2 regions of the Pelosinus baikalensis genome follow, and region 1 is predicted to be linked to the other one. Evidence: riboswitches for the same ligand, from Rfam matches in the RefSeq annotation. Region 1 holds a riboswitch; the other holds the start of a gene.

Region 1 (16,232 bases):
CTGGTGAGCGGCCGAGGATAATTATACATAATTCCGCCAGGCCGTTCATTATAATACGGTCGATTGCAGTCAGCGCAGCCGGTGGTTTCAAAAGCCTTTCCATCGGCCAGCATCTTAACTAAATCAGAAACGTTGTAACTGCTAATTTTTCCGTTTGTAAAGCGGATTGTACTGCGGCAATAGCCTTTACGCATAAGATAATGAGCAATTTGCACCCGCCGGTAGTGAGAGATGGAAGGGGGCCTCTTGTCAGCCATAGCCGTGCCTGGTATCGGTGTAAAAGCAAATAACCCCACAGTGATTCCGAGTTCAATACAATCAGCGATAAAATTCACCGCTTCTTCTTCCGTCTCACCAAGTCCGACGATCAGGTGAGTCGTTACGGCTCCCGGAAAAGTACTCGCGCACTCTTGCAACAAACGGATTCTTTCTTCCCAGTCTTGACCTTTAACAAGTCGGTAGATCTCCGAAGTGGCAGCATCGATTGCGATACAAATTCTTTCAGCTCCTGCTGCAATCATTTCGGCGGCCTGCCCAGCATCCTCGATATGATTTGACACGCAGATAGGCTTAGGACCATCTGCACTTAATTTTCGTACTGCTTCTAACGTAGCATCCCAACTATTTTCGCTGTTAACAACCTGGAGGCAGACTCTTTTTAAATCTCCTTTAGAATAGGCTGAGGAAATACCTGATGTAACTTCGTTCGCATCAAAGGCAGGCCATGTTATTCTAGATAAAAGATCTCCTCTTGCACTGCTGCTCTGAGACTGGGAACAAAAGCTGCAGTTGTTGCGACATTTATCACCCAGCATAATATAGGCGGTATTGGGAAGCGCTTCACTTTTGATTCGTTTTTTACCAATTACACTGGCTGTTCCCGCAGATAACTTCCATAACGTCATAATACACAGCACTCCTCTCGCCGCTCTATCATCAATCCGAGATTTTGAGCCAACCGTACCGCCCCTGAAACTGGATTTACAATGCCGTTGATCCCTAAGCGAACTGCCCATAAATCTAATTCCTGACGATAAGCACCTCCTGGCCGCATGCATCCAAGATGAATCGGCAGCGCGGGAAGCTCTCTTCTCGCGCTAGCCAGTATGTTTAATACATCTTCAATAGATGGGGGCTTACATTCGGCAAAACGTGTACCCTTCGTTGGAGTAAATACAATAAAAGTAATCCCGTCTACTCCAAGTGCTTTTAGGTGCCTGATCGCTTGGTACTCACCTCTAATCTCGCCGCCATGAAGTCCAATGCATATATGGGGAATCACAGAACAACTTTTCCTAAGTTTCTGGTAGCACGCAGCATAATCTGAAACGGTACGATCAATTCCTAAAACTTCTTTTATCGTTGCATCATCCCCAATAAAATCAAAAGAAACTTTGTCCGCTACCTTAGCTATTTTCTGAATGTCTTCCTCGTCAACCAGACCAACATGTACGTTATACTTCATCTTTTGTTTCATTGCCGCAATTTTGGCTATATGCTCAGCGATGGGAACCTTGCCTTCGGCTGTACACCCGCCGCTGATTAAAAGGCTGCGTGCTGTAATTCCATTCCCCTCAGGGATATCCTGAAGTGCCTTCATCCCCTTTAAATAGTGACCTCCGCAATGTGCGCAGTTTAAACTACATGTACCGCCTGTAACACTTACAGCTTTGGTTTCATTAGGATATGAAAATTTAATATTTGACTGAAAATTTTGCTGCCTAATCCGCCACCCCTCTTGGGCCAGCAAATCTAAGGTTTCCATCTTACTACCGGTTTCCGTGCCGCCGCAGTTTCATCAAGCCTTCCCACAACAGTGTCGTGGGGAGCATTAAGAATTTGCGTTACGTCAGTTCTCGCTTCTTTCGCTATTTCCCGCATAGCCTTAATAAAACCATCCAGCGTTTCTTTACTCTCCGTCTCGGTAGGTTCAATCATTATCGCTTCATCAACGATAAGCGGAAAGTAAATGGTTGGCGGATGATACCCATAATCCAATAGTCGTTTTGCGATATCCAGCGTCTTTACGCCAAACTGCTTTTGATTTTTAGAGGTGATTATGCATTCATGCATACTATACCGGTCAAAGGGAGCGTAGTAGTCTTCTCTTAATTGACTTAAACAATAGTTTGCATTTAGAACGGCATCTTCACTTGCTTGCCGAAGTCCATCTGGTCCCATCGTCCGGATATAGGCATAGGCCCGTACAATCACTCCGAAATTACCGTAAAAAGAATGCATTCTTCCAATGGAGAGAGGTCGATCATATTCCAGATCATATTTTCCCCCATCGAAGGTTATTATGGGAACAGGCAAAAATGGAGTTAACTCTTTTTTTACACCGACAGGCCCAGAGCCAGGTCCGCCGCCGCCGTGGGGCGTAGAAAAGGTTTTATGGAGGTTAATATGTACTACATCAAAACCCATATCGCCTGGACGCACAATCCCCATTACTGCGTTCGTATTAGCCCCATCGTAATATAACAGTCCGCCGGCAGCATGAACGATTTGGGCAATTTCTTTGATGTTTTTTTCGAACAAACCTAAAGTACTCGGGTTAGTAAGCATCAATGCCGCAGTATCTAAACCCACAGCAGCTTTTAGCGCATCTAGGTTAATTGAACCGTCATCATTGGACTTAATTTCAACGATTTCCAATCCACAAACAGCTGCGGTGGCCGGATTTGTACCATGAGCAGAGTCAGGCACAATCACTTTAGTTCTTACTTCACCCCGCGAGCGATGATACTGCCTGATGAGTTTTAATCCTGTCAACTCACCATGGGCACCCGCCACAGGCTGCATTGTAACCGCATCCATTCCGGCAATTTCTGCTAAATACTGTTCCATTTGATATAGAAGTTCTAACGCACCTTGCATTGACTCAACATCCTGCAAAGGATGAATATCTGCAAAGCCCGGATACCGGCAAACATCTTCATTCACTTTAGGATTATACTTCATCGTACATGAACCAAGGGGATAAAATCCCGAGTCAACACCAAAGTTTCGATTTGAGAGGGCGGTATAATGCCTCATTACATCTGGTTGGCTTACCTCCGGAAGTTCCGCGTATTTTGATCTTAGGAGGTTAGCTGGTACAAGTGTTTCAATCTCATAAGTGGGAACGTCACTTTTTGGCAGATCTAAGGCAAAACGCCCAGGCTTGCTGATTTCGAATATAGTCGACTGTTTTGTTTTCATAACACTTCCCCCATTTCACGAACCAACCCGTCTATCTCTTCTTTGCTACGTTTTTCAGTAACACAGACGAGCATGCAGTTTTCAAGTTCAGGATAGTATTTACTAAGATCCAGTCCTCCTAAGATTCCTTTAGCCAACAATTTTTTATTAATTTGGGAAACTGGTTTATTCAGCCTGACAGCGAATTCTTTAAAGAACGCTCCCGAGAATACAGGTTCACATCCTTTTAAACTTGTCAGTGAACGATATGCATAATGGGCTTTTTGAATGCATTGTGCTGCAATCTCCTGTAAACCAGCTTTGCCCAAAGTACTCATATAAACAGCAGATGTCAAAGCGCAAAGTGCTTCGTTGGAGCAAATATTGGAGGTAGCTTTTTCACGCCGAATATGTTGTTCACGAGCTTGAAGCGTCAGTACAAAACCACGATTGCCTCTGTTGTCTACTGTCTGACCGACAATTCGACCAGGCATTTTTCTCATGAGCTTTTCCGTTGTTGCAAAGAAACCGAGATATGGACCGCCAAAAGATATTGAAATTCCCAAACCTTGACCTTCTCCGACTACGATATCTGCACCTAGCGCACCGGGAGATTCTAGAAGCCCCATAGAAATAGGATCAACAACAGCAATCAGATATGCTCCCTTAGCGTGGGCCATTTCTGCGATTCTTTTCAAATCCTCAATGCAGCCAAAGAAATTAGGAAATTGCACGACAACAGCCGCTGTCGAATCATCTATCATCTGGGGCATCTTGTTTAAATCAGTCAAGCCATCGCTATATGGCGCCAGTTTAAGTTCAATCTTTTTATCCTTGGCATAGGTCAGAAATGTCTCCCGATAATGGGGATGGACGGCCTCGGCCATTACAATTGCCGTTTTCTTAGAACTGGCACACGCCATCATAGCGGCTTCAGCAACAGCGGTACCGCCATCATACATGGAGGCATTAGCCACTTCCATACCTGTAATCTCACAGATCATTGATTGGTATTCCCATAACGCCTGCAAATAGCCCTGGGAAATCTCTGGCTGATATTGCGTGTAGGCAGTGTAAAATTCAGAGCGTCCAATGATATGATGAACTACACTGGGAATATAATGGTCATAAGCTCCTGCACCTAGAAAGCAGGTTAATTCTTGAAGATTGGCATTCGCTTTTGCCAGTGCTTTGAGATGTTTAACTAAACCCTGTTCAGGCAGGGCTGGCGGCAACTTTAATGTCCTGGTCATTCGCAAATCGGCTGGTACGTCTTCAAATAATTTTTCCACTGAATCGACGCCAACAGCATCTAGCATCTCACGTCTATCAGCTTTTGTATGAGGAAGATAACTCCAAGCCATTTCTAGTGTCCTCCCTCCGCCACCAACTGAGCATATGCGTCGCTATCTAAAAGATCATCTAATTCACTGCTGTCAGACATTTCAATAACAACAATCCAACCTTCACCATAAGGTTCTTGATTGATCAGGTCGGGAGTATCAGTAAGAGCTTGGTTCACTTTTACAATTTTTCCGGAGACCGGCGCATAAATATCCGATACTGCCTTTACTGACTCAATGACAGAAAAACCATCCCCCACTTTCACTGTACCTGACTCATCTGGCAATTCTACAAAAACGACATCACCTAACTGCGATTGAGCAAAATCAGTTACCCCAATGATAGCAACTTTCCCTTCTACCTTGACCCATTCGTGATCCTTGGAGTACTTTAGTTCTTTTGGAATATTCATTTTACTTCCCCTCTCTTTTATAAAATGGTTTGGAAATGACTTGGGCAGACACATTTTTGCCGCGAATTTCAATATCTATTTTTTGTCCAACCTTTGCGTATTCAGCTTGAATTATACCCAAACCAAGGTTCTTATCAAGGGATGGAGCATAAGTTCCTGTCGTTACCACTCCAACATAGCTGCCCTCTACCAAAATCGGATATTCAGCCCGTGCTACTCCACGATCAACCATTTCAAAACCGACTATTCTGCGTTTTGGTCCATTGGTTTTCTGTTCTTGAAGCGTTCCTTGTCCGTTAAATTCCTCTTTATCAAGCTTTACAAACATTCCGATTCCTGCCTCAATGGGCGAAATGTCGACCGAGAGTTCGTGGCCATATAAAGGAAAACAAACTTCAAATCTCAATGTGTCACGACAACCTAAACCAGCGGGAAGCAATCCAAGGGGGCACCCAACTTCCATGATTGTATCCCATAAATATGTAGCATCATCTGGGCTGCAGTAAATTTCAAATCCATCTTCTCCCGTATATCCAGTTCTCGATAATAATACTTTTTTGCCAACAACATCGATTTCAGGCATAAACCAGTAATATTTCAGTTCTGAAAGTGGTACATCAGTCAATTTCGATAAAATCATTTCTGATAATGGTCCTTGCAGAGCGATCTGAGCCGTTTCATTTGAGATATTGGTAAGCTTAACGTCAAATTCTTCGGCATTCTCCCGCATCCAATTCCAATCTTTTTCAATGTTTGCTGCATTAATAACTAGGAGATAATGATCAGCATCTTTTTTGTAAACTAATAGATCGTCTACCGTTCCCCCATGCTTATAGCACATGGGTGTGTAGAGTATTTGATTTCTTTCCAGTTTGGATACATCGTTGGTTACTAACCTTTGCAGAAAGACAAGTGCATCTGGTCCATTAACTACTACTTCCCCCATATGGGATACGTCAAATAACCCTGCTTTTGTTCTGACGGCCTGATGTTCATTCTTGATTCCAGTGTACTGGACCGGGAGAGACCAACCGCCAAACTCAACTATTCTGCCACCATACCGCAAATGCGTCTCATAAAGCGGTGTCTGTTTTACTGCCATGAAAACCACTCCAATCTTTCTTTAATACATTAAAAAGGACAGAGAATAAGAGTGAAAACTCACTCTTGTTCTCTGTCCTTTTACCTGAGAGATTCGCCCGCAGCGGGGCTCCCCATCGGCGACACTTTCGCTTACGAAGTGTACTCTCCAGAGTTCGGTCCAGTTACGGTTTTTTTACCTGAGAGTTTGAACAAAGCTTTGCTCCTTCGGTGACGCTAGTTAAGCGTTCTCTCCCGCAACCATCATTCCGTATGTAGTTAATCCCAGACCGAAAAATAAGACAGAAACCAACGTAGTTGGCCTCTGTCTTATTTACCTCCAGAGAATCCCGAATATCTCGGTTACTCCTTGGGTGCCGCATAGCGATCTTTCCAGAGTTCCATTAGAATACGGTCCTTTTGCCTGAGAGTTTATTGCCTTTGCTCCTTCGGCGCCTGAAACCAGATCTCTCCCGCATCCCTCACATGGAAGATTATTAAATTTTTAATAATCGGAATTTTCAATGTTATATTTTTCAGTATAGATGAATGCTTTTAATCTGTCAATACTTGTGAGAATTAATCATTTCTACAATTTATTTTATTAAGCTTTTAATCAAATTATGCCACTCTTTTACAGCCATCTCTGGATATAGGGACTAGTTCCTTGTCCCACAATCATCTTTTTCTACGAAGTCTGTACCCCTTTGAAATTTCCAGTCAAGGCATGATCTTTAATTTACTGGAATTACTATTAAAACAAGACTTTATGTAAAGCACTGTGAGGTGCTGGCAATACGAGTTGATCGACTAAGAATCCGCTGTCATGTATGGCATTGCTGCCAGCCTTAATGGCAGCGGTTACCGCTCCTACGTCGCCAGTTAGTGTCACCATAGCTTTGCCGCCCATTCCTCTTGCCAGGCGAACTTCAATCAATTCCACATTGGAAGCTTTTACTGCCGTATCTGCTGCAATAATCGCGGACGCTACGGAATAGCTTTCAATTACCCCCAGGGATCTTACTTCTTTGACTTCGGTACAGCCTGACAATGCTGGGAAAATACTGTCATGCAAATTAGGAAGTATAAATTCATCCACAACATTTTCAGCGCCGCTTACTGCCGATCCACTTCTGACTGCGCTTTGGACGGCTCCTACATCACCTGCAACCATGACAACATACTTGCCAGGGCACATGGCTTGTGCCATGAGGATCTCTACGTTAGCTGCCTTTAGCATGGCATCTGCTGCTAAAAGACCTCTGGTAATATTTTTTAATTCTAATAGACCAATAGCACGCTTCATTTTTATGTCCCCCCTGTTATCCTAAACCGCCCGGATACCAATACTAGTGTCTACCCTACAGATCTCTCCTGATATACTGGCATGTAAATTAGCTCCTACCGCTGCGCCTTCAGGTATAGTTCCAATTAAATCACCTTTTTTAACCGTATCTCCTACTTTAACAATTGGTAAGGCTGGCGCTCCAATATGCTGAGAGAGAGGCAACGTAACTTCTTTTGCAACCACTTCGTTTGCACTCAGTGGTGCTTTTACATCATATTGAGCAATACCAAGACGTGCTGTCAAACGTTTGGTAGGAATTAAACGATTTATACGGGTTGACAGAGCCTGCTGTGGTTTATTGTTATGAGGATTTTTTATCCCGGCTTTTCCCAATTGCTTTTTCAACTCTGCATTCACTCTGCGGGGAGATAAACCCATGGAACAGCCAAAGGTATCACATGCACCACATTCTGAACACAACAAAGCACGAGAAAAAATAGCTGACTCACCTACCTGCCCTTTACCAATCGCCTGCATGATACGATGAGGTTCTAAACTATGACCTAACAGGTGGCGCGGACAAACATCGGTACAGGCTAAACAATTACAGCATACTGCCTTCGCCCGATTGGCAATCATCTGCCATGTTGTATTTTTTTGTGTAATTAAGGAATGATCTATAGGTAAGACCAAGATGCCTCCTGTAGTTTTGGTAACTGATGCATCTGCGGTAATTAATTTTCCCATCATCGGACCACCGTCAATGATCGCATAAGGGTTCACAAGTGCTCCCCCTGCCAAAGCAATCAGTTCCTGTACTTTCATACCAATGGGCACTTTTAATGTGATTGGTTTGGCCACGGCACCGCCAACTGTAACATATTTATCCGTTACGCCTTGGCCTTTTAAAGCGTCTGCAATATTGATTAGGGTCTCAACATTAGCCACTACCACTCCTACGTGGAGAGGTATACCGCCTTCAGGTACAATTCGGCCCGTGACTTCATGAACAAGTACTTGTTCATCTCCTGCTGGATAAATGTCAGGTAAAAAGAACAAATCAATTTCCTGCTCACCTATCTCTTTTATAGCAGCCTGGAGGTTTTTTGTGGCTTCTTCATACTTACGTTTTAAACCAATATAACCGCGTTTTGCACCAGTGGCTAGCATCACTGTTTTCAAGCCTAGAACCATCTTCGTACTTTCTGCTGCCATGATATGCTGATGAGCTCTTAATAAGGGTTCGCATTCCGCACCATTAACAATCACAAATTCAACAGCAGCGTTGATTTTAACATGGGTAGGAAAACCAGCTCCGCCAGCACCCACTACACCTGCTGCTTTTACCGCGGCGACAATCTCGTCACGCATTTTCTATCAGCTCCCAAACTTTCATCTATCCACTGACTAAATCGCTCTAAGACTCCCCTTTATACAATTGGAAGCACTAGAGCGACTAAGTCTGAAAGATAAGTACACCCCAGCTTCAGATGGAGTAAAGACTCCATCTGAAGCAAGAATTTTTCAATTAGACAATGGAAAAAGCATCAACGAGAACGCATCGTCTTTGCCGAGTAAAGCTGCGTGGTGAGGTTATTCCTTCACCTGTTGGACCAGCAAGAGTAAAGCTGGTAAAGCCTTCTCCACCTACTCCAATTCCTGCATAGGAAGGAGCATTCTTGACAAAGATGGTCGTTTCAACGGCTCTAGCAAATCGGGTTAAGTGATCAACGTTTTTAGAGTGCATCGCTGCCGTATGGCGATTGCCATGCTCTACTCTTACAGCCACTTCAATGGCTTCATCAATGTCTTTTACCTGCACTACTGGTAATACAGGCATCATTAGCTCTTCAATAACAAAAGGATGATCTGCTGGTGTTTCGCATAGAACAACTCGCACACTATCCGGTACATCAATACCAATTTTGCTTAGTAGATATTTTGCATCTTTACCAACATAATCTTTATTAATACCATAGCTTCTTTTCGGCTTATCGGTGCAGCCTTCTGCTATCTTTTCTTCCTGCACTGTCATGATAACGTCAAGCAGGCGATCAATATTGGATCCTGAAATCAGATATGCACCATATTTTTGCATGTAGGTAATCAATCGATCTGCAATCGATCCTATGGCAATTACTTCTTTTTCTGCGATGCAAGGCAAGTTATTATCAAAGGAGCATCCTGCAACAATATCCCGAGCTGCCTTTTCAATATCTGCAGTTTCATCTACGATGACAGGAGGATTGCCAGCCCCTGCACCAATGGCTTTCTTACCAGACGATAAGACTGCCTTAACGACTCCAGGACCACCTGTTGCTACTAACATATTGATTCCTGGATGTTTCATCATTTCATTAGCTGCCTTGATGGAAGGATTTGCCACTGAAGTTAATAGGTTATTTGGACCACCTGCTTTCACGATGGCTTGATTCAACAGTGTGATAATCTTTATGGATGTATTTTTTGCAGTAGGATGTGGGTTGAAGAATACAGTATTCCCCGCAGCAATCATGCCAATTCCATTGCAGATAACCGTTTCTGTTGGATTCGTGGTAGGGGTAATGGCGCCAATGACACCATAAGGTCCCATTTCAATTAATGTTAAACCGTTGTCACCGCTCCAAGCCTGGGTAGTTAGATCTTCTGTGCCAGGTGTTTTAAGCGCAGCTACTTGATTCTTGATAATTTTATCAGATACTCTTCCCATACCGGATTCGTCTACAGCCATTTGCGCCAGAATTGTGGCATTTTCATAGGCTACATCTCGCATTGCTTTGATGAGTACTTCTCTTTTTTCTAAAGATAGAGTCTTTAACTCTTGATATGCTTTGCGGGCTGCAGCCACGGCTTCATCAACCGTTTCAAAAATTCCGTCACCATAACCAGCTGGAGCTGCCTTTGCTCCGGTTTGCATTTTTGTTAAAATTTCTAATGTTATTTTCTCAATTAGAGCTTGATCAATACTCATATAATCTCCTCCTATTAGTATATTGAGTCATTTAAACATTGGATAAGTTTGCAAGGATTTTTTCGGCCAGCGAGGCGGAGGATCCGATCAGATCGAGAATCTGTAAGGTGACGCCAACGAAGCAGGGCGGAAAAAGACTGCAAAATTACCATTGCTTTAGGTGACACAATGTACTAAGTACATCTAGCAGCTAGAGCGGCCCTAGCAACTGTTATATCTTCCTCAACTGTACCACCGCTTACACCTAACCCGCCAATTACATTTCCTCCAGCAACAAGAGGAAATCCACCGCCAAAAGTGATAAATCTACCATTATTTGATGTATTTAAACCAAAGAGTGGCTGTCCTGGCGTTACTACAGAAGCAACTTCTTCTGTAGACATTTTTAAGGCAAGAGCAGTGTAGGCTTTATCAAGGGCTATCGAAATACTTCCTAGCAAGGCACCATCCATACGATGCTGTGCTACCAGATTTCCCCCTGCATCGACTACCGCAATTACCATGGGTACTCCTATTTCTGCTGCTTTTTGTTCCGCTGCTGCGATCAGTTGTTTTGCTTTTCCTAATACACTTACGTGTTCTTCTGCTTTATTCTGTGATTTTTCACCTTCTAATGCTGCTAATACCTTGCTCTTAACAGTCAGTATGACTTCCTCTTGCTCTACACATCGTGCTAAAACATATAAGAAATCGGAAAGGCGGTTTAAATATAAGGATACTGGTACAGTTACTTTTTCTTCTCTTTTCAGACGAATAACACAACGTTCTGCCCGCCGTACCATTGTTCGTGCCAGATCCAGTGCTGCACTGGCAGAACAAGTGCCAGGCGTTATAAAATAGTTTTGAGGAATGCGCTTTTGCTCTAACAGGTCAATCATCGACTCAAGTCCGGCAACATGTGCTTCTGTAATACGGTAGTCAGCAACTTCTAACGATTCCGTTGCCAAGTCTGCATTTAAGGCAATTAACTCTTTCTGAACAGAATCAAGCATGTTAACGGCCCAAGGTGAATGATGAATTAAAGACTTGCCTAAGCCCATAGCAGAAGTTGCTTCATCTACTGTTCCATAAGCCTCTACCCGTAAACTATCCTTATATACTCGCTGCTTACTCAGCAAACTGGTTTGTCCTTCATCTCCCGTTTTTGTATATACTTTCATCATACACTACTCCTCGAGTAAAGCTGTATTTAACTCGATATTATCATTTTGACTTTACCCCTGCACAAGCTCTACACCGTATTCTCGGGCGACATCCCTAGCCAGTGGTGTTAGAATAGTCCCTTTGGGAACCGTGATACTCTTCGTACCATTTTGTGCAGCAGTCTGTATTGCAGCTGCATCCAGCACTGCCTTTTTATGAGCTGGCTTACTTACTGCCGGATCCGCTGTATGATTCACTTTCATCTGCTCTTCTTGGCATAATCGTTCTTGACTGACTTTTGCGATGCTGTCCACAGGAACGAGTTCCATACCAAAGTCTGCTAATTTCTGCAGATTTCCCTGCAAGGCTTTTATAAGACCTGGGGATGAGTTGCCCATAGTATATTGCGCCCGCCAGCTGTCCAAAGGATCAGCAGCATTATATGCTGCAACTACCGGTTTTCCCATCATTAAGCCTTGCAGAATCAGCGTTGAAACCATGGTATCGGATAAGGTATGGGCTACCTTCGCTGCTGTATTTTGAGTGAGTACAGGAATGATCACAATATCCGCTTCCCGCAATGTCTTTCCTGGATACGGCGAATGGGCAGTAACAATGTCAATGTGACTGCCCAGTGCCTCTGTTACTCTTTCAATTCCCAAGATTTGTTCAGCAGATGCAGATAAAACTGCTGTTACCGCAAAACAAAGGCCCTGTAATTTTTTAATTTCGACTAAACCTTGTTCAAATCCAATGGTTCCACCAGTGAAAATAATTAAAGCCTTATGTTGAGATGGAAGGTATTGTTCCTGGGTAACAGGATTTTGTTGCAATTGACGCAAAATTTCCTTTGTAACAAGCTGCACCATTTCTTCATTATCCATGTTACACCTCCCGGCGTCGAGCTAGGGTTACCACGTCGCCACTTTTTAGACCAGTGGCATTTGCCTCATCCGTATCAATATGAAATTCCAAGCAAAAATCAGGCTTTACACGCACTAGCACATTCTTTAATATTGTCGATCTAGTTCCACTAGTCTCGACCCATACACGCTCTCCATCTGAAACACCAAAATGCCGAGCATCATCTGTATGCATGTGAATATGTCTGGTTGCACAGATCAAACCTTCTGATAAAGTAACTGAACCCTGAGTACCAACAATCGTTATACTCGCTGATTGTTCAATATCACCTGAATCACGTAAAGGCGGCACAACACCAAGACTAAATCCGTCGGTACGGGATATTTCAGCTTGTGTTGTCTTGCGCACAGGTCCTAAAACCCGCACACCTCGAATGACACCTTTTGGTCCTACCATAGTGACCGTTTCCGCTGCAGCAAATTCACCAACTTGTTTTAGATCTTTTTGCCGCGTTAAGGTATGACCAGCACCAAACAATATTTCAATATGCTCAGCAGAGAGGTGGATGTGACGGTTCGATACTCCCACAGGAATGTCCATACTTCTTGTCTCTAGTGAGGTAGTCTTTTCCAGAGCCTGCATGACTTGTTTTACGACTTCATCCAATATATTCTTTTCCACTATCACACCTCAATCCACCTATTTTTCTACTTTTATTCAAAAACCGTTAAATCACTCTAAGACTTCCATCTTTCGCAAGTGGAAGTCTTAGTACTGCATCAACCCTAATTCTGTATATACTTACAGTTTAAAGTTGACATTGTCCTAGTGAAGCTACGATTACCTGGAATTAAAACTCTCTGATGAATCGTAACTATTTATAAAGATTCGTCAATTTTAGGAAGAATTTTCTCAATATCGGTATGAGGACGTGGAATCACATGAACTGAAATCAGTTCACCAACTCTTTGAGCTGCTGCAGCTCCTGTATCAGTAGCTGCTTTTACTGCTCCTACATCACCACGTACTAAAACAGTCACCAAACCAGATCCAATTTTTTCATAACCCACTAATATTACATTAGCCGCCTTAACCATTGCATCTGCAGCTTCTATTGCACCTACTAAACCTTTTGTTTCTACCATTCCTAAAGCTTCTCCGCGCATATTATTCCGCCTCCTTATTATTTCTATCATAATGAATACAAGTTATTTTAGGGTCACCCTTAACTCTAGGGCAAGCAGGATCGCCGCAAATGTTACAATAACCGGATATTTTTTTGGGTTGTGCTGTAATTGGCAATTGTTCACTCGGCTCTATCTTTTTTTTTTCTGCTGTTTCGATTTCCTCTTGCACTTCTAACTGCAGTTCATCTACTGCAACAATCTCTTTATCCTTCTGAATTTCTTCAGATTTTTCTTTTTCTACCAAACTCTTTTTTTCTTTGAATCCTACTGTATCCTTGGTTGTTACAATGCCAGACAACGTGTCATGCGGTCTAGGTATAATATGAGTAGCGAATACCTTATTGACCTTACTGCCAGCTGCTTTACCAGCTTGAATAGCAGCTGAGACTGCACCAACGTTGCCAGTCAATTTAATAACCACCATTCCGCCACCTTTTGTCATCTCATAACCAATTAACTGTACATTGGCTGCTTTCAGTGCCGCATCAGCGGCTTCCAATGCTGCAGCTAACCCAACGATTTCAATGAGACCTAAAGCGTTTTGGACCATGCTTTCACCTCCCCATGGCCTTGTGCACTTTCTTGAAGAACCTTTTGGACAATACGGTAGACTACCTGGTATAAGTCATCCCGATGATTTGTTTCATAGCTTTCATTTTTTGACGGTCGATCTTTAAAAGGAATTCCTTTTACTAAACGTGCGGCATTATAGCCAAAATGCCGCCACTGGACAGGACTTCCGGCTTCTTGTAAGGAAAAGAGCGGTTTTTGGGCAGGCAGCTTGACATAATGAATGCACAGGTCTTCTAGTCCAATTCCGACTCCGACTCCCAGTTTTGACTTAGAAGCCCCTTCATAAGATAGTGCTGCGGCATTTGTTTCATTACTTTGCACTACAGTATAAGGTATTCCCTCTTCTTCCATTCCCGCTTGTACTTCTCGTAACTTCTCTTCACCGCTTGGGTGAGGAGCTAAATAGATGAGGATACAAGGTTTATTTTGATCTGGCAGCATAGCATCACGCCTCTCTGTCAAGATATGACAGTACCAGTCCAGTAGCTACTGCATTGCGTGAACCTTCGGAACCTCTAATATTTCCTCGTCCGCATACAATGCTATATTCAGCCAATGCATCGGTCACCATATCTCCTACTTCAAAATCCATGGCAGATCCCCCGACTAGTACAACAAACTCAATATGGCGAATATTGCCTGTAGGTGCCACGCAGCTTAAAGACCGAATTGCATTTGTTACGAAAACGCGTTTTTTAGCCTCTCGCCTTATGTGACGAATCTTATCCAAAGGATGAGAGCTGGGGATTGGAACCATTTCGCCATCTTTTAGAATTACCACACGAGAAAAAACCTGTGGCGGAAGGTGCTGTTCATAAAAACGAACGGTTCCATCTTCCAGCCTGATATGATATAAACTTTCGACTTTAGCCAATGGATATTTTTTAATATCCTCTGCCAGATCGAAATCATTTAATCCCAGTTCAGAATTGATCAGCATGGTAACCATATCACCAGCACCAGCCAAATGGATGGACAATACACGTTCGTCCCTCGTGATAATAGCCGCATCTGTTGATCCGCCGCCCATATCAAGGATTGCCAAGGGCTTATCTGTACCGGGAGTTGTTAATGCCCCGCGAATCGCCATATTTGCCTCAACCCCTGCAATGACCACGCCTACACCCAAATTACTTCTCAATTGATTCGCAATTTGTTCCATGGGAAGGCGGCTTGTTTTTACCATAGCCGCTAAAGCCACGGCATTTTCCAGAGCAAATTCTCCTGCTAAACCGCCTTGTACTTTTTGCGGTACAAAGGTATCAACAGCCAGAATATCTTGTATTTTCATATCGCCAAGGTGCTGCTCTGTAAGCTCACTCATAACCTGGCGAACCCTTTCTAACATTCCACTTACATGAGTGCCAGCTTCGCCTTGCACATCAAGAACTGGCTGCACTCTTTCCACCGTTTCCATAATTTTCCCAGCCCCAGATTCAACATCAATATCAGCTTTACCCTTTGACCCAAAGATGGTGATAAATCCTGCAGGGATGGTTCGTGCTTTTACATCACCTTGGGGGGTACGCACAACAACCGCTGAGCGATTGCCAATTAAGGCACGAGCAATGGGTACCACCATCTTTGTATCGCCAGCTGATAATTCAAATACTGTGGCGATTCCGTAGGGGTTTGATAAGGTTCTAATGGTTTGTCCCGGCTCTGCCACTTCTACAGCTGCCAGCATCCCAATAGGAACCTTTTCAATCATTGTTACTTCATCCACTACGGGTATTATTTTCTGCAAACGATTTGCAATAAGTACTGCATCATCTTGCCGTACAATGACTCCCTGAAGGTCAATCCCTCGTGCTAATGCTTGATTCAGAACGCGAGCAGCATCTTCAAAATCAATGTTTTCCGGGATGACACAAATCACTTTTTCACCAGACGTAAGGCTTTCCAGCTGACTGAAGGAAACGGTCTGCCCAACACCTAAGCCTACACCGCCTGGGGTAGATGGGTTATGTCCAATCATTGTGGATTCTGTAATAATTGTTTCGGTAATGGTTTCCATTGCCAAGTCACCAATTACAGGTGTTGCTTCATTCAACCTGATTTCAGACAAGTCCGCCATTGTCATTCCAGCTTTTTTCAACGCTTCTTCTAAAGCAATGACAATGCCTGGAATATTTGCCAACGTACCTTTTATGCCTGTAGTCTTGACAATACTACTGGTATAAAACT
Region 2 (16,232 bases), on a different contig from region 1:
TCATATTACATCCAAACTGATTGAGCATGGCCGCTCGGCAAATACACCTGCTGCAGTGATTCGCTGGGGAACGAAACCTGAGCAGCGGGTTTTAGTCACGACGGTAGGGAACGCTGCTGAGGATGTGGCAAAAGCAGGAATCAAGCCGCCAGCTATTTTTATTGTCGGCGAAGTTGTAAAATTGCGTGAACAGTTGGGCTGGTTTGATCAGCGTTTGCTGTTTGGGAAAACTGCATTGGTTACTCGTGCAAGAGAACAGGCCAGTGTCTTAACAGGTCAATTAGAAGCTTTGGGAGCACAATGTATAGAAGCACCAGCCATCAAACTGGTTCCGCCAGAGAGCTATGCTGAACTGGATGAATCAATTAAAAAATTAACGACGTATGATTGGCTGATTTTTACCAGCGTTAATGGTGTTGAATATTTCTTTAAGCGTTTACATAGCATGAGGAAAGATAGTCGGGCTTTAGGCAGCATTCAGGTTGCTGCCATTGGTGCACAAACAGCAGCAAGGCTAAAAGATTATGGAATTTTAGCAGACATTGTTCCTTTGGAATTTAGAGCTGAAGGTATTGTTGCTGCAGTGACTGGCAGGATTCAGCCAGGTATGTCAGTGCTTATTCCGAGAGCGTTGGTAGCAAGAGATCTTTTACCGGAAAAATTAGGAGAAATGGGAGCAAGGGTAAATGTCGTTCCTGTCTATCGCACTCTTACTGGGGATACGGATGGTAAGATTCTATCAGAAAAGCTAAAAGCAGGAGATATCGATCTTGTAACATTCACCAGCTCCTCTACAGTAACCAATTTACTGAATTTATTAGGAGACCAGGGAGCGGAACTCTTAAAAAATGCCAAGATTGCGTGCATTGGTCCGATCACTGCCGGCACGTGCTTGGAACATGGCATTACTCCGGATGTGATTGGTGAGGAGTACACGATTCACGGTATGATAGAAGTCATTAAAACGCTATATGAGGAGGCTCAAAAATGAGTTCTTTGCTTCGTCCGCGACGTCTTAGAGCTTCTGCCGGAATACGACAGTTAGTTCGGGAAACAACTCTTGAGGTTGGTAATCTAGTATATCCTTTGTTTGTGGTTCCAGGAAATCAAATACGCAGGGAAATTTCTTCTATGCCAGGTGTTTTTCATTTGTCTCCCGATATGGCAGTCAAGGAAGCCGCTGAGGCATTTTCCTTAGGTATACCGGCAGTTATCATTTTCGGTCTTCCTGAATATAAAGATGCAGAAGGATCAAGTGCCTGGGATATGAATAGTCCTGTGCAAAAAGCAATGAGTCTGATTAAGGCGGCGTTACCTGAAATCGTAGTGATTGGTGATGTATGTCTGTGTGAGTATACCAGCCATGGTCATTGCGGCTTGCTGAAAGGTCGAGAGGTTGATAATGACAGTACCTTGGAATTACTGGCAAAAACCGCTGTGAGCCAGGCGCAGGCAGGCGCTGATATCATAGCGCCTTCTGATATGATGGATGGACGTATATTAGCTATTCGCAATGCGTTAAATGAAAGTGGCTATAGCAATGTATCAATTATGTCTTATGCCGTAAAATATGCATCTGCTTATTATGGACCATTCCGTGACGCTGCTGATTCAGCACCGCAATTTGGTGATCGCAAAAGCTACCAAATGGACCCGGCTAATAGTCGGGAAGCCATGCGCGAGGTCGAGTTAGATATTGCAGAAGGTGCAGATATTATTATGGTGAAACCAGCCTTGGTTTATTTGGACATTGTTCGTCAAGTTAGGGATCGTTTTGATTATCCTTTGGCAGTTTATAACGTAAGTGGTGAATATTCCATGGTTAAAGCTGCAGCAGCCCAAGGATGGATTGATGAAAAGCGTATAGTGATGGAAACACTGGTTAGCATGAAACGGGCCGGGGCGGATATTATTATTACCTATCATGCGATGGATGTTGCCCGCTGGTTAAAAGAGGAATAAGAATAGAGACAATAAACCACCTTATTATTTTTAGGAGGTCTACTCATGGCATTTCATTTAAATAAATCGACTGAAGCATTTAATGAAGCAAAGCAGTATATACCAGGGGGCGTTAATAGTCCTGTACGTTCCTTTCGAGGTGTTGGCGGAACGCCGCCTTTTATTGCGAGGGCTGCAGGCAGCCGCTTATATGATATTGATTCGAATCAATATATTGATTATGTTGGATCATGGGGTCCGATGATTTTAGGTCATGCTCATCCTGCGGTAGTAGAAGCCTTAGTTCAAGCTGTGTCTAATGGAACAAGTTATGGAGCACCTACTCTTTTAGAGACTACCTTGGCTAAATTAGTGCAGCAGGCCGTCCCTTCTATGGAATTGATACGCATGGTGAATTCAGGAACAGAGGCTACCATGAGTGTATTGCGTTTAGCAAGAGCGTATACCAATCGCAGCAAAATTGTTAAATTTATTGGCTGCTATCATGGACATCATGATAGTCTGCTGGTAAAGGCAGGGTCAGGGGCGGCTACCTTAGGTGTACCTGACAGTCCTGGCGTATCTGACGCTGTTGCCGGTGGAACGATTTCCGTAAATTATAATGATATATCAGCTCTGACAGAGGTCTTTTCTCAATATGGCGAAGAAATTGCTGCCGTCATTATTGAACCTGTTGCCGGCAACATGGGAATGGTGCTGCCGCAAGAAGGATACCTGGCAGCCGTACGTGACATTACTCAGCGATATGGTTCTTTGCTGATATTTGATGAGGTTATGACTGGTTTTCGTGTGGCTTACAGCGGAGCACAGTCAGTGTTCGGCATAAAACCAGATTTGACTTGTTTAGGAAAGATTATCGGCGGCGGTTTGCCCGTAGGTGCCTATGGCGGCAGGCAGGATATTATGGAGTTCATTTCTCCTGCTGGCCCTGTATATCAGGCAGGTACACTAAGCGGCAATCCGTTGGCAATGACAGCAGGGATTACCACTCTTACCCTCTTGTCGCAAACACCTGGACTGTATGAGAAGTTAGCTGAGAAAACCAAAACTTTATGTGCCGGAATTCGCGCTCAAGGCGAGAAGTATGGTTTTACATTGCAGTACCATCAGCTTGGTGCCATGTTTGGCATGTTCTTCACAGACCAACCTGTATATGATTATGAGAGTGCGAAACAATCGGATATTGGTGCATTCAATACCTTCTTTCATGAGATGTTAAAGCAAGGCGTATATATGGCACCGTCTCAATTTGAAGCAGGATTTATGTCTGCTGCTCATTCGGAAGAAGATATTGCTGCTACGATTGCAGCAAGCGGTTATGCTTTTGCTAAAGTGGCAGAGTACCATAAAAACAATAAATAACATACTGAGATAATGAATAACCCTTCGTAAAAGGGCAGTGCTGAAACGAATGTTTTGGCACTGCCCTTTTTCTTCCCGTCTTCGCGGTTCAAAAGTTCTTATTGTTTTAATAAGCTTTTTTGATTTCAATTTTATAAGCTTTCAATTTTCGATAAAGTGTGCTTCTATCCATTCCCAGTAATTTAGCCGCGCGGGTTATGTTGGAATGGCATTGTGCTAATGCATCAGCAATCCGTTTGTCTTCTGACGGCAGAGGGGCATTGTCTACTGGAAGGTCATCGCTCACTATGGAAGGTAGTTCTGTTTCATCTTCTCTGTCATGCCAATATTTTTTTATAACATCTTCGGTAATCCATTTTTCACTGGCGATGACCACCAATCTTTCTATGAAATACTTTAATTCCCGAACATTCCCTGGCCAGGAATATCCGGATAGATAGTTATATCCAGAATCAGAAATATCCAACTGTTTAAAATGTCGTCTTTTATAATATTCCAAGAAATGATGTGCAAGATATTGTATATCATTTTTTCTGTTGCGTAATGCAGGCAGCGTCATGGTTAGTACTTTAAGTCGATAAAAAAGATCTTGCCGAAATTGTCCTTCTTTAATAAGTCCCGCTAAATTTTTATTAGTAGCTGCAATAATCCTCATATCAACGGGTATGTATTTGTCATCCCCGAGACGCATGACCTGCTTTTCCTGCAGCACACGAAGCAAGCGACTTTGAGCGTATTTATCCATTTCTGAGATTTCGTCAAGAAAAATGGTGCCCGTATGAGCCATTTCAAATAAACCGGGTTTTCCTTTTTTGGTTGCGCCCGTAAATGCTCCTTCTACATAACCGAATAATTCGCTTTCAAGTAAGTTTTGCGGCAAGGCCGCACAGTTGACAGCAACAAATGGTCCATTTTTTCGTTGGCTTTCGTTGTGTATGCTTTGGGCAAACAACTCTTTTCCTGTGCCGGATTCTCCTGAAATTAATACGGTGGCATCGATTAAAGACATTTCTTGTGCAATTCGCTTAATTTCAATCATCTGAGGTGAGACTCCTAATAGATCGGTGAAGTGGTATTTAGCAATGAATTTCCTGGTGATTAACTCGTTGCGGATTCTCGCTTCCATTTCCTGAATGCGGGTGACATCCTGGAAAGCGATGATTGCACCAATGATCAATTGATCGACGATGATAGGTGCAATGTGCCTTTTCGATTGGTACTTTTCCTGCTGTGATTAAAGAGTCACTTATCTTATTGGGATTGAAGCGGGACCATGCATGGAGCCAGCAGGGGCCATGACTCATAGTGAAAGAGAGCAGCTTTCTAAGGTGTTAATAGAGATGGGATTGTTGAAATAAAGGATAGATTTTAAGGATGGGATAGTCCAAAGATAAGTAATGAATTAGGAGTGATGTTATATGGATCAGAAGAAAAAGGAAAGTAGTTCGTCTGCGCCGATTATTATTGAAATGCAGGTTATTCCTGTTGCAGGCCAAGATAGTATGCTCTTAAATCTCAGTGGTGCCCATAGTCCTTTTTTTACCCGTAATATCGTGATTCTAAAAGACAATGCAGGTAATACAGGCGTTGGAGAGGTTCCTGGAGGGGAACGCATTCGCCAGACGTTGGAAGATGCGCGAGAGTTGGTCATTGGCAAATCAATTGGTGTTTATAACAATATTCTTAATACCGTAAGACGGAGTTTTGCAGATCGAGATTCGGCTGGACGAGGGTTGCAAACTTTCGATTTGCGCATTGCCATTCATGTTGTCACGGCCTTGGAAGCTGCACTACTGGATTTGGTAGGCAAATTTCTAGGCGTGCCCGTTGCTGCATTGCTTGGTCAAGGGCAGCAGCGCAAGGAAGTGGAAATGCTGGGGTATCTGTTCTACGTTGGCGACCGCACCAAGACCGATCTACCGTATTTGAGTAATCAGGATGCAAAAAATGATTGGTACCGACTGCGCCATGAGGAGGTGTTAACTCCAGAAGCTGTTGTCCGGCTGGTTGAAGCTACTCATGAGCTTTACGGTTTTAATGACTTTAAGCTAAAAGGCGGTGTACTAAGCGGCGATCAAGAGATTGAAGCGGTTACGGCGTTGGCTGAGCGTTTCCCAAAGGCACGAATTACCATTGATCCGAATGGTGCATGGTCTTTGAACGAAGCAATTCGGTTATGCAGCAATAAGCATCATGTATTAGCTTACGCTGAAGATCCTTGTGGAGCTGAGAATGGGTATTCTGGGCGTGAAGTAATGGCTGAGTTTCGGAGGGCGACAGGACTGCCAACTGCTACCAATATGATTGCCACTGATTGGCGTCAGATGGGGCATACCATTCAGTTACATTCAGTGGATATTCCTTTAGCTGATCCTCACTTCTGGACCATGCAAGGTTCAGTGCGAGTTGCCCAGATGTGCCATGAATGGGGATTAACGTGGGGATCCCATTCTAATAATCACTTTGACATTTCTCTGGCAATGTTTACCCATGTGGGAGCCGCTGCGCCTGGTAAAATCGCAGCTCTAGATACTCACTGGATTTGGCAGGAAGGTCAAGAACGTTTGACCAAAGAGCCATTAAAAATAGTTGGTGGAATGGTAGCTGTTCCTGATAAGCCAGGTCTTGGAGTTGAAGTAGATATGGTGCAGATTGAGAAAGCACACAAACTCTATGTGGAAAATTGCTTAGGTGCACGGGATGATGCTATGGCGATGCAGTATTTGATTCCAAACTGGAAGTTTGATAATAAACGTCCTTGCCTGGTTCGCTAGAGGCAGAGACAAGGATAGGTTATTGGTAACCGTAAATTGAAAAATGAAGGAGTCAAGAAAATGAAAATTGGATTTATTGGACTAGGAATCATGGGTAAGCCTATGAGTAAAAACTTACTTAAGGCAGGCTATGAACTTATTGTCGTGGATAGGAATCAAGCTGCAGTAGATGAAGTGGTCGCAGCGGGAGCCAAGAGTGCTGCCACTGCAAAAGCAGTAGCCCAGCAGGCGGATATTATCATCACTATGCTGCCAAACTCGCCTCATGTAAAAGAAGTGGTTTTAGGTGAAAATGGTATATTAGAGGGAGCAAAAAAAGGCACTACCTTCATTGATATGAGTTCCATCGCTCCTTTGGTGAGCCGGGAATTGGCAGCGAAACTTGCTGAAAAAGGCGTAGATATGTTAGATGCTCCTGTGAGCGGCGGTGAACCTAAAGCGATTGATGGTACCATGTCTGTAATGGTTGGTGGCAAGCAAGAAGTATTTGATACCTGCTATCCTATAATGAAAGCCATGGCTGGTTCTGTTGTACGGACTGGTGAAGTGGGTGCAGGAAACGTGACGAAACTTGCCAATCAGGTCATTGTTGCCCTTAATATTGCAGCAGTTTCAGAGGCATTAGTGTTAGCCAGTAAAGCAGGAGTAGAACCGGATTTAGTGTACCAGGCAATTCGCGGTGGTTTAGCTGGAAGTACGGTTCTTGATGCCAAAGCACCTCTTATGATGGATCGTAAATTTGATCCAGGATTTCGTATAAACCTTCATATTAAAGATTTAGCGAATGTATTGGAAACATCCCATGATATGGGCGTTCCATTGCCTCTTACTGCAGCTGTTATGGAAATGATGCAGGCTCTTAAAGTGGATGGCATGGGCGATGGGGATCATGGCAGTTTAGTAAAATATTACGAAAAGATGGCTAAAGTTGAAGTAAAACGCTAGCCAATGAAAAGAGGCCGCCTCAATATAAAATTGAGGCGGCCTTTTGCCATCTATCTCTGTGTTCTCTGTTCCTGGTGTGGTTCGATTCTGTTTTATATGTTCAGCCAGAATAGAAAAAAAGACAAAGATGCTGAAAAAACTTACTTATTTACTATTGAATTATTTGATGTGTTGTTTTATAATAATACTTACAGCAAATGTACTTGCTACAACTACATATGTTTTCCGAATGAAGTTTGCGGGAGAGTGGCTTAATAGCCCGCCGAAGGAGTAAAACTCTCAGGCACTCGGACCACCGAGTAGAACCGTAAATGGACGGGACTCTGGAGAGACTCTTATACAGGGCGCCGAAGGTGAAACACAGCAATCATATTGCTGACAAATCTCTCAGGCAAAAGGACAGAGACAAATTCGTAATATACAGGGATGATTTAGATCTCTTTATATTGTGATGCTGAAAACGCTTTTAGCGTATTCATTTGTTTATCCAGAGTCAAATCACTAAGTGATTTGACTCTTTGTTTTTTGATGCTTATTTTTCACTGAAAAAAGCATCAAAAGAATCACTCTCACCTAGTCTGACTTGTCTTTGCCTTAAGAAGAATCCAGAGTACATTAAAGATGTATTTTGTGCAGTTACATGATTAAAAAGGGAGACGATGATATGAGAAATTCGGGTTTGAAACTTGTGGTGGTATCTTTAGTGGTTTTAGTATTAGCAGGAATGTTGACAGGTTGTGGTGATTCTGCTTCCAAGGATATTAAAATTGGTGTTTTGAATGAAATGACTGGTGGTAATGCAACCATGGGTACCTCATCTGCCAATGGTGCCAAAATGGCAATTAAAGAGGCCAATGCGAAAGGCGGTATTCTTGGAAAGCAAATTCAGGCTGTGATTGCTGATAATAAAAGTGAACCTTCTGAGTCAGCCAATGCGATGACCAAGCTTGCATCTCAGGATAAAGTTGTGGCAGTAACGGGTATTTTTGCGAGCTCTAACGCAATTGCCACCTCTAGTGTGGCAGAGGCGACTAAAGTTCCCTTTGTTGCTGTAGGTGCGACAAATCCTAAGGTAACAGAGGACGAAGCAAGTGGTAAAGTTAAAAATTATACTTTCCGCGTGTGTTTTATCGATCCTTTTCAAGGCACAGTGGGGGCAAATTTTGCGTTGAACACGCTGCATTTGAATAAGGCTGTCATGTTAGTAGATAACAGCAGTGATTATAGTAAAGGATTATCTACCTTCTTCAAAGAGGCCTATATAAAAGGCGGCGGGAGTATTTTAGCGGAAGAAGCATATTTGCAAAAAGATCAGGATTTTAAGACCATCTTAACCAAAATAAAAGCGTTAAATGCTGAAATTATTTATATACCCGGCTATTATGAAGAAGTAGGAAAAATTGTGAAACAAGCTCGGGAAATTGGTATTACGGTGCCAATTCTAGGGGGAGACGGCTGGGATTCACCAAAACTAGTGGAGGTTGGAACTAGCGCAGCACTAAATAATACCTATTTTACCAACCATTATTCTGTGGATGATACCAGTGCTACTTCTCAAGCTTTTGTAGAAGCGTATAAAAAAGAATATGGTCAAGTGCCGGATGCGATGGCTGTACTGGGCTATGATGCGGCAAATATCATTATTGATGCCATTAAACGCGCCAATAGCCTTGATCCTGAAAAAATTCGTGAAGCTTTGGCTGGGACAAAAGACTATCCAGCAATAACAGGGAGCACAACATTAAATGCTACTCATGATGCAGTAAAAAGTGTTGTAATTATTGAAATGAAAGATGGCAAACAAGTGTTTAAAGCAACTGTTAAACCTTAGTAAATCGATCATTGTATTTCACCATCGGTAATTAAGATTGTCTAAGAACTGGGAAAAGATCATGCATTGATAGCATGGTCTTTTTTCAATATAAGGACGTATGAAATAATTCTGTTTTTTTTCACATTTCTTCTATTAGAGGCATACCATATATAAAAGATATAAAGCAAAAAGTTTGATCTGTTAAACTTTATATAGTATTTTCATTAAGGAGGGATAGTGTGGAAGAGGATAGAAAATCAAAATATTGCGATGGCTGCTGTGATCTTATATTTGAAACATTGTCAGCCAATCGGCCGCCTGCTATTGCTTTGTCATTTTGGCTGCAGGCCACCGCTACAGGTGAAATTTGTGGCAGAGGAAATGAAGGGCATATTCAAATATCGGCCCAAGGTTTAATCCCCCTTGGCGTATATACGGTGTTCTTTGTAACGGATCGAGGTGTCTGGCCTGCGGCTCCTTTAGGAGTGGTGTATACTTCCGATGGTTTTGATCCCAATCGCTTAATTGTAAATAGTAATGGAACTCTGAGCTATTATGTTGCTCCGCTGGATTATAATCCTCTGCGAGGGATTCCAACACCTAGCGGCTTGGCAAAAATTACAAGTGTCATCATTTCGTTTCATTCCAATCGCCTAACGAATGGAATCAGCTTAGGGCAGCCCAATCTGAATGTATTTACCCAGCTAACTGCTCCCATGTGCTCTACTCGTACTGAGTAAGAGAATGCGTGGGAAAGTTATTCATAATAGAGTGCCAAGATGCTATAAGTATCTTGGCACAATCTATTTTGATTATTGCTTGCTTTTTCTAAATAGAAAGGCATAAAATAGAAAGATAATGAATGAGTTTATAGTGCTGGTGGCACTGTATTGTCTTTTGGGACAAGCTTGCCGGCCAAGGTGAGATTTTTTGTTAATAAAAATGTAAGGATGGTTAAAGAGAGGATATGTCAGATAAACAAAAGAAGGTATATGCTGTTAGGAAAGGACGCACAGTTGGTTTATTCTATACCTGGCCTCAGTGTCAGGAGCAAATCAAGGGGTATTCCGGAGCTGAATATAAGAGCTTTAAAACAGAGGAAGAGGCAAGAGCATACTTAGCAGGAGGAGTAAAGGCAGTATCGCCTTTGGTGATAGAGCAGCCTCCTGATGATATGATGCTTGCCTATGTTGACGGCAGTTACAATACTGCAACCAAAGAATATTCTGCTGGGGTTGTAATATTGTGGAAAGGAGCAGAGATTACGTTTAGTCAGAAAGGAAATGATCCGGAACTTGCTGGTATGCGCAATGTAGCGGGAGAAACCATGGGTGCCAAAATTGCTATGACCTATGCGTTAGAGCAAGGGGTGCGCACCGTTGTTATTTATCATGACTACGAGGGAATCGAAAAATGGTGTACTAATGCATGGGAGGCCAAGCAGGAAGGAACTAAGAAATATAAACAATATTATGATCAGGTCGCGAAGCAATTGGAGGTTGTATTCGTAAAGGTAAAAGCTCATTCCGGTGACAAATATAATGAACAAGCGGATCAACTAGCGAAGGCAGCACTTCAATTAATATAATGGAGGAATAGTACAATGAAAGAAAATGGTATTGGTATGAATCCAGGAAGGGATTTGGATATTGAAGTAGCAGTAAAGGTGATGGGTTTTATCTGGTTAAAACACCTGCTGCAATTTAGTGCAGAGCTTGCGGTGAAATGGTTAGGAACAACAGCTGATGTCGAACAATCTGGTGGCGTATATGTCCCATTGGTAAAAGAAAGCGAAATGGTGAGTTTGAAATTGCGAGAGAATTTCGATGAGACTGTCCCGAACTATTCTACTCAAATAGACGCTGCCCAGCAAGTGGTAGAGCATATGAAGAGTTTAGGATATACATATCTTTCTGAGAAGAAACTCGAGCAGGAACAGAATCGATATTACGGCAATTTTGTAAAAGACGGTATAGATGTTGCTGCCCCAATCGGTCATTCCTCAGAAGCAGAGGCCATAGTAAAAGCGGCTTTAGCAGCTTTAGCATAAGGTACTTAAGTCTAGAAAGATAAGTTTCTTAAAGAGAACGATAAACACAGAGGACACAGAGATCGCAGAGAGCACGGAGGTTTTTAACCCTATGGATCTTTTCTCAGTGTTCTCTGCGCTTCTATGGTTCGATTCTGTTTTATATGTTTTAAAGGACGCGCAGCATTTTTCTGACTAGTGTATTTCATGGATGATTAGGAGTTTATAGTTTATGATTATTTTTCACACAATTGAAAGCATCTTTAGCATTGTTTTAATGATTATTACAGGATATGTTCTTACGGGTAAAGGATGGTTTAATGAAGAGGCTTCTCAATTATTTTCCCGTATCATTACCAATGTAGCATTGCCTACTTATATGATATGGAATTTGATGAATACTTTTAATAAAGACGGGCTGCTGCATTTGGCGACGGGGCTAATTGTACCCTATTCTTCCATGTTGGTCTGTTATGCAGTTGGATATGCAGTTTCTAAGCTTTTGAGAGTAAAATCTAATCGGCAGGGAACATTTAGATCCATGTTCTTTGTTTCAAATACTATTTTTATTGGTTTGCCAGTCAATTTGGCATTGTTTGGCGAACAAAGTGTTCCTTATGTTTTGCTATATTATATTGCCAATACTTCTTTATTTTGGACCATTGGAGCAAGCGGTATTCGCAACGATGGCACATCAGGTAAAGATAAGGTCTCTGCCGTTGAGGTAATAAAAAAAGTGTTTTCTCCCCCTCTGTTAGGGTTCTTGCTGGCTATGGTCCTTATCTTATGTGATATCAGTTTGCCTCAATTTATTCTCGATACCTGCAAATATCTTGGGAGCATGACAACACCTTTATCCATGCTTTTTATTGGTATTGCTATATATGGTGTAAAGCTGAGTAATATTAAGATAAGCAAAGATATGATAGCTATTCTTCTGGGGCGGTTTGTTATTTCACCATTGATTGTTATGGCAATCACTTATGTTATGCCTTTGCCTCTCTTAATGAAAAAAGTGTTTATTATCCAAGCCATGCTGCCTGTTATGACCCAGACTGCTATTGTGGCTAAATCCTATCAAGGAGATGCAGAGTATGCTGCAATCATGACTACGGTAACAACAATATTAGCCATAGTGGTTATTCCGGTATATATGTTGATTTTTCAGTATTATTTTTAGTTGAGTATAGTGGGTGCGGAAGGTTTAATTTTAATATTTCGACTATTTTAAAAGGGTATTGCGTCACTAAATAATATGTGCTATACTCAGCTCAAGTTAATAGGCAGGAAGCAATGAAGCTTACGAGTGGTTTAAAAAACCCTTGTGAGCTTTTTGCCTTTTACCAGAAAAAAATAAGTACATGAGCAATGGGGCTTATAAACGCACTTTCGTTTATAAGCCCATCTGTGTTTTTAAGGAGGTGGTTCTATAGTATATGTGTGCAATTGTCCAAAAAGAAAAATGCTTTATGGATATTTGCGGTATCCATAAAGCGCGGCAATCTTTACATTCCCCAACAGACACCAGGGCTTATTCGATGTACCTAATCTTTATTATAAGTGAATAAAATATACTTTTCAACTACAAAGATTAGGGAATGAAGATTAGGGGTTAAATCCTTAGTAAATGTGTAATGGAGAAAAAATTGTTTGCAATATAGGGAGGTTTTTATTATGAGACAGATTGCGATATATGGTAAAGGTGGTATTGGTAAATCCACCACAACTCAAAATACAGTAGGTGCCTTAGCAGAGGCTGGTAAGCACATTATGGTAGTAGGCTGTGATCCTAAGGCTGACTCCACTCGCTTATTACTTCATGGATTATGTCAAAAAACAGTATTGGATACCTTACGTGATGAAGGCGATGATATTGATTTAGATGATATTTTAAAGCCTGGTTATCTCGGTACCATGTGCGTTGAATCAGGCGGTCCAGAGCCAGGTGTAGGCTGCGCCGGCCGTGGTATCATCACCTCTATTAATATGCTTGAATCCCTGGGTGCTTATACACCAGATCTTGATTATGTATTTTATGATGTACTGGGTGACGTTGTATGCGGTGGTTTTGCAATGCCGATTCGCGAAGGTAAAGCAGAAGAAATTTACATCGTTGCTTCTGGTGAATTGATGGCCCTTTATGCAGCGAATAACATTGCCAAAGGTATTCAAAAATACGCAGTAAACGGTAAAGTAAGACTTGGCGGCATTATTTGCAACAGCCGTAAAGTTGATAAAGAGTATGAGCTATTAAAAGCTTTTGCTGAAGAAATTGGCTCCCAATTGATCTATTTCGTCCCTCGTGACAATTTGGTCCAACGTGCCGAAATTAATAAAAAGACAGTTGTTGACTTTGATCCGGAATCAGGACAGGCTGACGAGTACCGTGCATTAGCGAAAGCCATTGACGGTAATACAATGTTTGTTATTCCTAAACCAATGACACAAGACAGATTGGAAGAAATCATGATGGAACATGGGTTTATGGATATGTAGTTAGCCTCAAAGACAAAAAAAATATATTGGAGGAAACAATATGTTATTAGTTAGAGCCATTATCAGACCAGAAAAAAAAGATGAAGTATTGGCAGAATTATCAAGAGCTGGTTTCCATGCAGCAACAGTTGTGGATGTAGTCGGTCGCGGCAAGCAAAAAGGTATTAAAATATCGGGAATCATCTATGATGAAATTCCTAAAGCGTTGTTAATGATGGCGATCCGTGATGAGGATAAAGAAGAGATGGTTCGGTTGATCTTAAAATATGCCAAAACCAGCGAGCAAGGTGCTTATGGTGACGGTAAAATTTTCATAAGTTCCATTGAAGAAGCGTATACCATCTCTAGTGGAATCCCAAGTCTATAAGAAGGAGGGATCAGGATGAAAGAAATTCTCGCCGTAGTGCGTATGAACAAAACAGGCGCTACTAAAAAAGCCTTAGTGGAAGCTGGCGTAGCTGGTTTTACAGCTTTTAAAGTAGAAGGCCGCGGTAAGATAGTAAGCAATCCAACATTAATTTTGGAAAGAAAAAAAGAACTCCTTCTTATGGCTGGAGAGGATCAAACAGGGGAAGCAGAAAAACTAATAACTGATTTTTTAGTGGGTACTAGTTTATTCCCTCGAAGATTATTTACCATTCTTGCCCATGATGAGGATGTGGCAAAGATTGTAGAGGCAATCATTCAGGCGAATAAGACTTGTAATAACGTTGGTGACGGCAAGATTTTTGTTTTACCAGTAATGGATGCCATTCGGGTTCGTACTGGGGAAACAGGAGAAAGTGCAGTATAAGGGAGGTAAGGGAATATGGGAATGAATGAAGCAAAACTTCAGGAGATATTAGACCAATATCCAGCTAAAGTGCAAAAAAATCGCAAAAAACATATATTCATTAAAAGATCGGATGTAGAAAGTCAGCAAATTGAAGCCAATACCCGGACCATTCCTGGTATTATCACCAACAGAGGCTGTGCGTATGCTGGTTGTAAGGGCGTTGTTTTAGGCCCGATTAAGGATATGGTGCATATTGTCCATGGGCCAATTGGTTGTGGCTATTATGCGTGGAATACACGGAGGAATAAAGCGAAATCCGACGATCCAAAACAGAATTTTATTAATTACTGCATATCTACGGATATGCAAGAAAGTGATATTGTTTTTGGTGGGGAAAAGAAACTGGCTAAGGTAATTGATGAAGTTATGGAAATCTTTCATCCTAAGGCCATTACTCTTTCTGCTACCTGTCCTGTAGGATTGATTGGTGATGATATGGGCGCTGTTGCTAAAGCGGCAGAAGCAAAGCATGGAGTGCAAGTACTGTCTTTTAGTTGTGAAGGCTATAAAGGGGTTAGTCAATCCGCAGGTCATCATATTGCCAATAACATTTTAATGGAAAAGGTAATTGGTACTGGGGACCAAGAACAAGCTCCTGCTAAGTTCCCGATTAATCTTCTCGGGGAATACAACATCGGTGGCGATGGCTGGGAAGTAGAGCGTATCCTCAAAGAAATCGGCTATCATGTAGTATCGGTTATGACAGGGGATGGGTCTTATGAAGCAATTAAAAATGCTCATACTGCAGAACTTAACTTGGTGCAATGTCACCGCTCCATTAACTATATTGCTGAGATGCTAGAAACCAAATATGGTACACCTTGGCTTAAGGTTAACTTTATCGGAATCCAAGGGACAATTGAATCCTTGCGCAACATGGCTCTTTATTTTGATGACAAAGAACTGACCTTGAAGACAGAGGCGGTAATTGCTAGCGAATTGGCAAGAATTGAGCCGATATTTGACCAATATAAAAAGATTTGTGAAGGGAAAACAGCCTTTTGTTTTGTTGGCGGATCCCGGGGTCATCATTTCCAAAATTTATTTAGTGAACTAGGCATTGAGACCTTATTAGCCGGATATGAGTTTGCTCATCGGGATGATTATGAAGGTCGTGAAGTGATTCCTACCATTAAAACAGATGCAGATAGTAAAAACATTCCTCACTATACAGCAGAAGCTGATGAAAAACGCTTCCGTTTGAAAGTATCACCAGAAAAACTGGAAAAATTAAAAGCCAAAATACCTTTAGGTCAGTATAAAGGCATGCGCTTTGACATGAAAGATGGCAGCATCATTGTTGATGACTTAAATCATTTTGAAACAGAAGAATTTATAAAAGCATTGAAACCAGACATTTTCACTTCCGGGATCAAGGATAAATATGTCATTCAAAAAATGGGTATTAACTCGAAACAATTACATTCCTATGATTACAGCGGACCTTATGCTGGTTTTAATGGTGCTGTCAAATTCGCTGAAGATATCAGTATGGGATTTGCCTCACCAACTTGGAATTTTATAACCCCACCATGGAAAAATCAACCTTTACTAGAAGGATCAGTAACTGAGGAAGGAGTGGCATAGTATGTTAGATTGTACACCAAAAGATATAACCGAACGTAAAAGTGGCGGTATTATTAACCCTGCTAAGACTTGTCAGCCAATTGGCGCTATGTATGCTGCTCTGGGGATTCACAAATGTTTGCCTCATAGCCATGGATCACAAGGGTGCTGCTCTTACCATCGTATGCATTTAACTCGTCATTTCCGTGATCCCGTTATGGCTTCCACTAGCTGTTTTACAGAAGGATCATCCGTATTTGGCGGTGGTGCTAACTTAAAAGCATCGATACAAAATGTTTTTCACATCTATAAACCGGATGTTATGGCCATACACACTACTTGTTTAACAGAAACCATTGGCGATGATGTTTCCAGTATTATAAAAACAGCGGAAGTGGCTGAGGGGAAACTGGTAATTCATGCGAACACTCCTAGTTATGTTGGGTCCCA

Evidence for each region. A riboswitch is a leader RNA that binds a small molecule or an ion and turns the genes downstream of it on or off. The one in region 1 is predicted to bind glycine.
Region 2: another riboswitch for glycine. It lies ahead of LMF89_RS16835 (ABC transporter substrate-binding protein); the one in region 1 lies ahead of gcvT (glycine cleavage system aminomethyltransferase GcvT).

Annotation. Positions count from the first base shown of each region.
Region 1 is NZ_JAJHJB010000035.1:22,433-38,664, forward strand. Features, by position in the region: gene lipS2 (LipS2 family lipoyl synthase) at 1-905, opposite strand, end outside; gene lipS1 (LipS1 family lipoyl synthase) at 902-1,765, opposite strand; gene gcvPB (aminomethyl-transferring glycine dehydrogenase subunit GcvPB) at 1,753-3,204, opposite strand; gene gcvPA (aminomethyl-transferring glycine dehydrogenase subunit GcvPA) at 3,201-4,547, opposite strand; gene gcvH (glycine cleavage system protein GcvH) at 4,550-4,939, opposite strand; gene gcvT (glycine cleavage system aminomethyltransferase GcvT) at 4,941-6,041, opposite strand; glycine riboswitch at 6,112-6,194, opposite strand; glycine riboswitch at 6,198-6,287, opposite strand; glycine riboswitch at 6,343-6,418, opposite strand; glycine riboswitch at 6,422-6,505, opposite strand; gene LMF89_RS19475 (BMC domain-containing protein) at 6,774-7,325, opposite strand; gene LMF89_RS19480 (SLBB domain-containing protein) at 7,347-8,678, opposite strand; gene LMF89_RS19485 (aldehyde dehydrogenase family protein) at 8,836-10,278, opposite strand; gene LMF89_RS19490 (cob(I)yrinic acid a,c-diamide adenosyltransferase) at 10,452-11,441, opposite strand; gene LMF89_RS19495 (flavoprotein) at 11,493-12,305, opposite strand; gene pduL (phosphate propanoyltransferase) at 12,307-12,972, opposite strand; gene eutM (ethanolamine utilization microcompartment protein EutM) at 13,164-13,451, opposite strand; gene LMF89_RS26075 (BMC domain-containing protein) at 13,453-14,022, opposite strand; gene LMF89_RS19515 (glycerol dehydratase reactivase beta/small subunit family protein) at 14,004-14,486, opposite strand; gene LMF89_RS19520 (diol dehydratase reactivase subunit alpha) at 14,491-16,232, opposite strand, start outside.
Region 2 is NZ_JAJHJB010000026.1:37,985-54,216, reverse strand. Features, by position in the region: gene cobA (uroporphyrinogen-III C-methyltransferase) at 1-991, shown strand, start outside; gene hemB (porphobilinogen synthase) at 988-1,962, shown strand; gene hemL (glutamate-1-semialdehyde 2,1-aminomutase) at 2,008-3,324, shown strand; gene LMF89_RS16850 (sigma-54 interaction domain-containing protein) at 3,431-4,363, opposite strand; gene gudD (glucarate dehydratase) at 4,743-6,098, shown strand; gene garR (2-hydroxy-3-oxopropionate reductase) at 6,135-7,043, shown strand; glycine riboswitch at 7,273-7,348, shown strand; glycine riboswitch at 7,357-7,456, shown strand; gene LMF89_RS16835 (ABC transporter substrate-binding protein) at 7,708-8,874, shown strand; gene LMF89_RS16830 (hypothetical protein) at 9,096-9,596, shown strand; gene LMF89_RS16825 (ribonuclease H1 domain-containing protein) at 9,824-10,444, shown strand; gene LMF89_RS16820 (BC1872 family protein) at 10,460-10,906, shown strand; gene LMF89_RS16815 (AEC family transporter) at 11,118-12,065, shown strand; gene nifH (nitrogenase iron protein) at 12,560-13,381, shown strand; gene LMF89_RS16805 (P-II family nitrogen regulator) at 13,422-13,748, shown strand; gene LMF89_RS16800 (P-II family nitrogen regulator) at 13,764-14,174, shown strand; gene nifD (nitrogenase molybdenum-iron protein alpha chain) at 14,190-15,803, shown strand; gene nifK (nitrogenase molybdenum-iron protein subunit beta) at 15,805-16,232, shown strand, end outside.